Regions from separate parts of the Streptomyces sp. NPDC093018 genome, predicted to be linked through region 1. Evidence: riboswitches for the same ligand, from Rfam matches in the RefSeq annotation. Region 1 holds a riboswitch; the other holds the start of a gene.
What was found. Region 1 has a riboswitch for cyclic di-AMP ahead of AB0N90_RS28650 (transglycosylase family protein). Riboswitches for the same ligand answer to the same signal wherever they lie in the genome.
Positions count from the first base shown of each region.

Region 2: linked by a shared signal. The riboswitch ahead of AB0N90_RS34010 (C40 family peptidase) and the one ahead of AB0N90_RS28650 (transglycosylase family protein) in region 1 are both predicted to bind cyclic di-AMP.

Region 1 is NZ_JBFBFF010000015.1:157,450-162,004, reverse strand. It holds gene eno (phosphopyruvate hydratase) at 69-1,364, opposite strand; gene AB0N90_RS28650 (transglycosylase family protein) at 1,955-2,680, opposite strand; cyclic di-AMP (ydaO/yuaA leader) riboswitch at 2,685-2,854, opposite strand; gene AB0N90_RS28645 (transglycosylase family protein) at 3,032-4,156, opposite strand; gene AB0N90_RS28640 (DUF899 family protein) at 4,429-4,555, shown strand, end outside.
Region 2 is NZ_JBFBFF010000022.1:121,201-125,755, reverse strand. It holds gene AB0N90_RS34020 (ATP-dependent Clp protease proteolytic subunit) at 1-399, shown strand, start outside; gene AB0N90_RS34015 (hypothetical protein) at 407-715, shown strand; cyclic di-AMP (ydaO/yuaA leader) riboswitch at 1,056-1,286, shown strand; gene AB0N90_RS34010 (C40 family peptidase) at 1,290-1,763, shown strand; gene AB0N90_RS34005 (ATP-binding protein) at 1,917-2,375, opposite strand; gene AB0N90_RS34000 (helix-turn-helix transcriptional regulator) at 2,589-3,452, shown strand; gene AB0N90_RS33995 (DUF397 domain-containing protein) at 3,463-3,687, shown strand; gene AB0N90_RS33990 (8-amino-7-oxononanoate synthase) at 3,778-4,555, opposite strand, start outside.

The sequences.
Region 1 (4,555 bases):
ACGGGGACGTACGTACGACTGGCCAAGAGGTGGCCCGGGGCGGGCCGGCGACTCAGCCCTTGCTGTACTTACTGGTTCGCGGAGCGAAACCGCGGGAAGGCGCTGCGGCCGGCGTACACCGCGGCGTCGTCGAGGATCTCCTCGATGCGCAGCAGCTGGTTGTACTTGGCGACGCGCTCGGAGCGGGCCGGGGCGCCGGTCTTGATCTGGCCGCAGTTGGTGGCGACGGCCAGGTCGGCGATGGTGACGTCCTCGGTCTCGCCGGAGCGGTGGGACATCATGCACTTGAAGCCGTTGCGCTGGGCCAGCTCGACGGCGTCCAGGGTCTCGGTCAGCGAACCGATCTGGTTGACCTTGACGAGCAGGGCGTTGGCGGAGCCCTCCTCGATGCCGCGGGCCAGGCGCTCGGGGTTGGTGACGAACAGGTCGTCGCCGACGATCTGGACCTTGTCGCCGAGGCGGTCGGTGAGGACCTTCCAGCCGCTCCAGTCGTCCTCGAACAGCGGGTCCTCCAGGGAGACCAGCGGGTAGGCCGCCACCAGCTCCTCGTAGTACTCCGTCATCTCGGCGGCGGAGCGCTCCTTGCCCTCGAAGAGGTACTTGCCGTCCTTGTAGAACTCGGAGGCGGCGACGTCGAGAGCGAGGGCGATCTGCTCGCCGGGCGCGTAGCCGGCTTCCTTGATGGCCTCAAGGATCAGGTCGAGGGCCTCGCGGTTGGAGCCGAGGTTCGGGGCGAAGCCGCCCTCGTCGCCGAGACCGGTGGCCAGGCCCTTGCTCTTCAGGACCTTCTTGAGGGTGTGGTAGACCTCGGCACCCCAGCGCAGCGCCTCGGAGAAGGACTCCGCGCCGATCGGGGCGATCATGAACTCCTGGATGTCCACGTTGGAGTCGGCGTGCGAGCCGCCGTTCAGGATGTTCATCATCGGCACCGGCAGCAGGTGCGCGTTGGGGCCGCCCAGGTAGCGGAAGAGCGGCAGGTCGGACGCCTCGGAGGCGGCGTGCGCGACGGCCAGGGAGACGCCGAGGATGGCGTTGGCGCCCAGCGAGCCCTTGTTGTCGGTGGCGTCCAGGTCGAACATGGCCTGGTCGATCAGGCGCTGCTCGGTGGCGTCGTAGCCGACCAGCTCCGGGCCGATCTGCTCGATGACGGCGAGGACGGCCTTCTCGACACCCTTGCCCAGGTAGCGGTTCGGGTCACCGTCGCGCAGCTCGATGGCCTCGAAGGCGCCGGTGGAGGCGCCGGACGGGACGGCGGCACGACCGGTGCTGCCGTCGTCGAGGCCGACCTCGACCTCGACCGTGGGGTTGCCTCGGGAGTCCAGGATTTCCCGGGCTACGACGACGTCGATGGACGGCACGAGCATCTCCTTCTTGGATGTGACGCTGGAAGTGCGGGGCGGCGGCCGTACGGCTGCGCCTTGCGACTAGAGCCTAACCGTCCCGGGGTCGCCGACCACCGACCGACCGTCTGGTGGGCGACCGGGACATGCAGACGGTACCCATTGTTCACCACCGGAACAAAGGGGTTCGCGGATGAGAGCTGACTGAAGTCCGGGAAAACACAAGACCCCACCCCGGCGCGAACGGGGGAAACGCGCCGGAGTGGGGGGTTTGGGGGACGGGGGGCCTTGGGGGGCCTGGGGGAACCGTGGGGCCCTGGGGGGGGTGGGCCCGGTGGTTCTTGGGGGGTGACCCTGGGGAGCGGCCTCTGGGGTGACCCTTGGAGGGGGGTCCTTGGGGAGCGGCCCCTGAGGGTGGCCCTTGGGGGGGCCTCGGGGGGCGGCCCCTGGGGGTACGGCGGCGGGGGCTGCCGTTCTTGAGGGGTCCGGCGGACCAGGTGCCGGGGAGCGGCTGCCCGGCGGGTCCGTGCGGCCGGGCCGCCGGACGAGCGCCGTACGGGGGCCCGCACACGGGCCCCTGCAGCGGAGCCCGTGGCGGCCGCGGCCGGGTCGGGCTACTTCAGGTGGAGCTGCTGGCCCGGGTAGATCAGGTCGGCGTTGTCGACGATGTCCTTGTTCAGGTCGAACAGCTTCTGCCAGCCGCCGGCCACGTGGTGCTCGGCCGCGATGGAGCTGAGGGTGTCGCCCTTGACCACCTTGTACTCGCCGTCGCCCTTCTTGACCTTCTTGCCGGTCGGGGTGGTGACGGTCTTGCTCTTGCCCGTGGACGAGCCGGTGGAGGTGCTCGTGGACTTGGTCGGCGCCGGGGTGGTGCGCTGCGTGGAGCGCGTGGCGGCCTGCTCGTCCGTGGAGCGGGTGGCGGTGCTGCCCGACGACGAGGGGGTCGTCGAGGCGGAGCCGCTGTACGGGGTGCTGCTCAGACCCGTGCCGCAGACCGGCCAGGCGCCCTTGCCCTGCGCGGCGAGAACCTTCTCGGCGACGGTTATCTGCTGCGACTTGGTGGCCTGGTCGGCGGTCGACGCGTAGGCGGTGCCGCCGTACGCGGCCCAGGTCGAGGCGGAGAACTGGAGACCGCCGTAGTAACCGTTGCCGGTGTTGATGGACCAGTTGCCGCCGGACTCGCACTGGGCGACCGCGTCCCACTGGGAGGCGGTGGCGGCGGAAGCGGTGCCGGTGGCCATCAGCGGCGCGGCCACGGCGGCACCGGTGACACCGGCGAGCGTGACGACGCGGACGGCCTTGGACGGACGACGGTGCTTGCCCTTGCCGGAAAACAGCATGGAACGATCCCCTCACCGACGCCTGCGAGGTGAGCTGTCGGGTTCGGGCCGGTTGAGTTGCCCGGCCACCCCTCCTCATGGAGGCGTGGCTTCACCCCAAGCCGGTCCGGCATCAACTGCCGGGCCCGGCACTTACCTTGGGTCCCCCGCTCCTGCCTGCGGCGCTTGACGCGACGACTGTTCCCGGGCAGCCGCTGGCAGGATTCGGCGTTGCGGCCGCCGGGGCTCGTGGTGACGAGCGGCCTTGACCGTAGCCAGGTGATCCGCGGAATTTCAAAGACGATCAGGGCTTCTGAGACTCATCCCACACTTTCGCCAAATCGGACATTTAGCGATCAAGTGGGGCGTCAACTAGCCCTGGTCCGCGTCCGTTTCGTCACTGACTTTCAGGGTCTGACCGGCGGTGATGTGGTTCGGGTCGGCGCCCACGACCTTCTTGTTCGCGGCGTAGAGCGCGTGCCATCCGCCTTCGACGTCAAGGGAGTCGGCGATGGCGCTCAACGAGTCGCCCTCGCGAACGGTGTAGCTGCCCGGCTCACGGGAGGCGTGCCGACCGGAGTTCGAGTCGTTCTGCCCGTTTGCCGTGCTTTCGTCCGCGTTGCCGCCGCGGTGGCGTCCGCCGGTGAGGGCCCCGGTGTCGACCAGGTTCCAAGAGCCGACGGTCTGCCGGGGGTTGTCCGGGGTGCCGGTGGACGGCGCGGGGGTCGCGGAGCCGTCGGCGGGCGCGGACGGCGTGGCCGGGACGGAGGCGTTGGAGGAGGACGGGTCGGACGAGGACGGGTCGGCCGGGTCCTGGCTGGAGGTGCCGGTCCCGGGCTTGCCGGTGTGCTTGCCCGGGTTCGGGCTCGCGTGCTTGCCGGTCTGCTTGCCGGAGCCCTGGGTCGGCGAGGAGGAGGGGTCGGTGGAGGTCTTCCCTGAGCCGGTGCCCGAACCGGTGCCGGTGCCCGAACCGGTGCCGGTGCCGGAGCCGGTGCCGTCCTGGTCGCCGCCCTGCGTGCCCGCCGGGGCGGAGGGGTCGGGCAGTCCGGACGGGTCGGTCGCGGCGCCGCCCTGGTCGCCGTCGCCGTCGCCGGTGCCCGGATCGACGTTCACGGAACCGGAGTTCGAGGTCAGTCCGGACAGCAGGGCGCAGGTGGCCCAGGGCGAGGTGCCCTTGTCCTTGAGGATCTTCTCGGCCACGGCGATCTGCTGCGAGCGGCTGGCCTGGTCGGCGGAGGAGGCGTACTGCGTGCCGCCGTACGCGACCCAGTCGTCCTGGGATATCTGGAGGCCGCCGTAGTACCCGTTGCCCGGGTCGGCGCTCCAGGCGCCGCCGCTCTCGCAGTTGGCGACCTTGTCCCAGGTGGTGCCGTCGGCCGCGTGGGCGCCGGCGGCGCCGAGCAGCGGGATGGCGATGGCGGAGCCGGTCACGCCGGCCGCGACGAGGAGGGCCGGAGCCTGACGGGGGCGGCGGTGACGACCGTTCCCGGAGATCATGCGGAAGCCTTTCGTACGACGGCGGGGACCGGCGCGGCGGATGGTGCCGGGTCGCCGCGCTGAGGGGTGAAGGTAGCCGCACACGATCACTTGTCACAAGTTCATGCCGCGCGGATAACGCGAAGATCACAGGATTGAAGGTCTGCCCCTCCGCTCCGTCACGTCCTGTTTCACCCGTCGGGCACGGCGGCGCCTCATCCTCGGGACGCGGGGCTCCCGGAACCATGGAACCGACCTGATTCCGGGGGGCTGTTCACCCAGGAGGACACACGATGCGGCACACCCGGTTGCACGGCGAGTCCGCGGAGTACCTCGCCGCCCGCGAGGAACTGCGCCGCGCCGAGATCGAGCTGATGCGCGAGCGCGAACGGGTCGCGGCCCTGCGCCGGGCGCTGCCGC
Region 2 (4,555 bases), on a different contig from region 1:
TTCCACGCGATGACGGCGATCTACGACACGATGCAGTACGTCACCTGCGAGGTGCAGACGTACTGCCTGGGCCAGGCCGCCTCGGTCGGCGCCGTGCTGCTGGCCGCCGGTACCCCCGGCAAGCGGTTCACCCTGCCCGGCGCGCGTGTGGTGCTCTCCCAGCCCGAGCTGCCCGAGCCTGCGCAGGGCCAGCCGAGCGATCTGCTCATCCAGGCCGAAGAACTGGTCCGGCTGCGCACCCTGATGGAGGAGATGCTGGTCCGGCACACCGGGCGCACCGAGGAGCAGGTCCATCAGGATCTGGAGCGCGATCTGATGCTGGACGCGCCGGGCGCGCGGTCGTACGGCCTGGTGGACGGCGTGGTGCCCGGCCGCCGGGACCTCCCCGGCGAGCGGTGAACGGGCCGTGCTGCCCGAGGAGCTGCCGCCGCTGCCGGCGCTGACGCACGCGGAGGGCGAGCTGGTCGACCACTATCTGGCGGTGGTCGATCTGCTCGGCAGGATCAACCCGGCGCGCGACGGGGACACCTATCGCGGGCTGCGCGCCGCGCAGGCGCTGGTGCGCAAGGCGGAAGAGCTGCGCGCCGCGCTGGAGCTGATGCACGACCGGGGCGAGCGGGAGGTGCACGGGGGCACGTTGGCACGGGCGCTGCGGGTGCTCGACGGTGAGCGCCGGGTCGCTCGCGTCGCGCTCCCGCCGGACGCCGTGGGCTGATCCGGACGGTCGCCGGATCCGGTGGGTGCGAGGTGTCCGCGCGGCCGCCGGGTCCGGGCGCGAAACGGTCCGAACGATGTACCGCCGACCGGTGTATATCCGGATCCGTTTCCGGTTCTCCCGAGTTGCGCGCGGGCCGGGTCCGTGCTCCGCGCGCGGCCGTCTTTTCCCAGGTCCGGGGCTACGTACCGGAACTGACGGAGCATCGAACAGAGCAGCTTCCACCCGAACGGGCGAGTGGTGAGTAACGCCACAAATCCCCGATTCCGTTGGGATTTTCGGACAGCTGTGGGTGAAGATCCCTGTCTGACGACAAGCCCCCGCCACCGCGGCGGGGCGGTCCGGGCGGACGCCGAGTCCTGCCGCCGCCCGGATGACCGGTCGACAGGAGTGGATCGGCAGGAGTGGAGGACCCAGGCAGTACGGGTCCCCGGAACGGTCGGCAGTCCGTGTGAACGGACGGACGAGCGCTTCGGGTGGCCCTTGGGGTGAAGCCGTGGCAACGCGGCCGGGCTACTTCGCCAGCCCGAATCCGACAGGTCATCCTTCACAGGCGGCTGACGAAGGGTTGCGCATGACTGCGCTCAATCGTGTCCCGTCGCTGATGGCCCGTGCCGGTACGGCCTCGGCCCTCACCCTGGCCGCCGTGGGCGGCTCGATCGCGGTTCCTGGCCTCTCCACCGATGCCTCGGCCGCGACGATGGCGACGAAGGCCCTGAACATCGCGGCGTCCAAGAAGGGCGCCCCGTACCAGTGGGGGGCCATCGGGCCGCGACGGTTCGACTGCTCGGGGCTGACGCTCTATTCGTTCAAGAAGGCCGGGAAGAAGCTGCCGCGGACCGCCGCGCAGCAGTACAACAAGACGCACCACATCTCCTCCGGCAGCCGCAGAGCCGGTGACCTGGTGTTCTTCCACTACGGCTCGAACGTCTACCACGTCGGCATCTACGCCGGTCACAACAAGATCTGGCACGCGCCCAAGAGCGGTTCCGTGGTGCGGCTGGAGAAGATCTGGACCAAGAGCGTCTGGTACGGCCGGGTCAGCTGACCCGCCCGCGCACGGGGGAGCGACTCCAGCCACCGGGCCGCTCCTTGTGCCTTTTCCCCTCACTCGGCGCCGCCTTTAGCCCCCGGGCGGCCCGGGACGGGTCCCGCGCACCCGCCGGATGAACGTTTCGCGGCTTCGCGTCGGGCTCCCCCGCTACGGCTCCTGCCGGCCCGTCGTCGCCACCGGTTCGGCCGGCACGGTCCAGGGCAGTTCGATGGAGACCGTCTTGCCGCCCTCCCGGGTGGGGCGGACGCGGAGCCTGCCGCCGCACTCGGCGGTGAGCCAGCGGATGATGACCATGCCGCGGCCGTTGTCCTGCTGCACGGCCGCGGGCAGTCTCTTGGGGAAGCGCGGATGACTGTCCGTGACCCCGATGCGCAGCTGTTCGTCGCGCTCCAGCGCGATGTCGACCGTGAAGGTCGGGGACTGCCCGAAGGTGTGCTGTACGGCGTTGGTGGCCAGTTCGGAGACGATCAGCCGCACCGTGTCGGCCGCCTCGGCGTCCGCGGGCAGGCCCCACTCCGCCAGGGTGCTCACCACGTACGACCGCGCGGCGGCGACCGAGGCGGGATCGCTCGGCAGAGTGACGGATGCTTCCAGGTGGTCTGCCATGGCGACGTCGTCCCTTTCCCACGGGACCGGAGTCCTACATGGAGCGGATGGTTCGAGTACGGTCCCGGACTGGTGCTTCCTCGTCAGACTGCCACCACCGGAGCGGTCACGGGGAGCGATCCACCGAGATATGCATATATCTGTCGCTCGATGCGGTGAACTCTGCGACGGGAGACCGTATTCGGGCGGCCCGTAAGGAGTAAGGAGGAGCCCATGCAGAACGGGCCGGCAGTGCGCCGCCGCAAATTGGGTGCCGAACTGCGCACGCTGCGCACCGGTGCGGGGCTCACCAGTGGGGAGGCGGCCCGTCTGGTCGGCTGGCACCAGTCGAAGGTGAGCCGTATCGAGACGGGTGCCAGTGGTGTGAAACCGGCCGATCTTCGCTTACTTCTGGACGCCTACGCCGTGCGCGACGTCCAGCTGCGCGAGCTGCTGCTGATGCTGGCGGGCTCCGAGGACGGCGATGGCGACCGCAACCGCTGGTGGCACGCCTACCGCGGGGTGCTCCCGCCGACGTACCGGGACTTCATCAGCCTGGAGTCGCAGGCCGGCGCGATGCGCACGCTGGAGACGACCGTCGTACCCGGTCTGCTCCAGACGGCCGACTACGCCCGCGCGGTGACCCGGGCGGCCGTCAAGGACCTGGACGAGGAGCGCCTGGACGCGCTGGTGGAGGTGCGCCTGGCCCGCCAGGACGTGCTGCGCTCGAACCCGCCGCTGGAGCTGTCCGCGGTCCTGGACGAGGCGGTGCTGCGCCGCGAGGTGGGCGGTCCCAAGGTGATGGCGCACCAGCTGGAGCGGCTCATGGAGGCCGCCCGGTTGCCCCAAGTGCGGCTCCAGGTACTGCCGTTCGGGGCGGGAGCACATGTCGGCCTCACCGGGCCTTTCGTTATTTTCTCATTTCCGAGCACTTCTGATCTCGATGTGGTTGTTCTAGACCAGTTGACGAGTAGCCTCTACCTGGAGCGGAAAGAAGACCTCCGGGCGTACTCGGAGGCCTTCCAGAACCTCCAGGAGCACGCTCTTTCCCCCCACGATTCGCTGGACTACATCGCCGGGATAGGTGACGGCGCGTAAGGAGGCACCATTGTCAGCTCTGCCTCGGAACGTCCCTGCCAGTACCGACCTGTACGACGTGCGCTGGCTGCGCAGCAGCTACAGCACGGGAGCCAACAACTGCGTGGAGACGGCACGGCCACGCTCCGGACCCCGGTCCGGGCTGCTCGCCGTGCGCGACTCGAAGGATCCCACCGGACCCGCGCTGCTCTTCTCCGCGGACAGCTGGGCCGGCTTCGTGGCCGCGCTCCGCTGAAACCCCCCGGACCGGCCGAGACGCTCGCAGCACCGGTCGGCACACCCGTCGGACCCGATCAGCCGCGGAGCACGGCCGTGTCACGCCGACTCATGGCCGTGTTTCGCCGATCACCCGCACCGCGTGGGCGATCTCGGCCCCGGAGAGGTCCGCGCGGGCGGTCAGCCGCAGCCGTGAGATGCCGTCGGGCACGGAGGGAGGACGGAAACAGCCCACGGCCAGGCCCGCCGTACGGCAGTCGGCCGCCCAGCGCACCGCCTGCTCCGGGGACGGAGCCCGTACGGAGACCACCGCGGCGTCCGGACGCACCGCCTCCAGACCCGCGGCGGTCAGCCGGGCGTGCAGCTCCCCCGCCACCTCGCGGGCCCGCGCCGCCCGTTCGGGCTCCCTGCCGAGCAGCCGCAGCGCCGCGAGGGCCGCACCGGCCGCCGCCGGCGCCAGACCGGTGTCGAAGATGAACGTCCGGGCCGCGTTGACCAGATGGTCGATCACCCGCGCGGGACCCAGCACCACCCCGCCCTGGCTGCCGAGCGACTTGGACAGCGTGGCCGTGGCCACCACGTCCGGCGCGCCCGCGAGGCCGGTGGCCTGCGCCGTGCCCCGCCCGCCGTCGCCCAGTACGCCGAGACCATGGGCGTCGTCCACGACGAGCCCCGCGCCGCGCTCCCGGCACACCTCGGCCAGCTGCCCGAGCGGCGCCCGGTCCCCGTCGACCGAGAACACGGTGTCCGAGACCACGATCGCCGCCCCCTCATGGGTGGCGAGGGCCTTGCGCACCGCCTTCGGGTCGGCGTGCCCGACGACCTGGGTCTCGCCCCGGGCGAGCCGGCAGCCGTCGATGAGCGAGGCGTGGTTGCCCGCGTCGGAG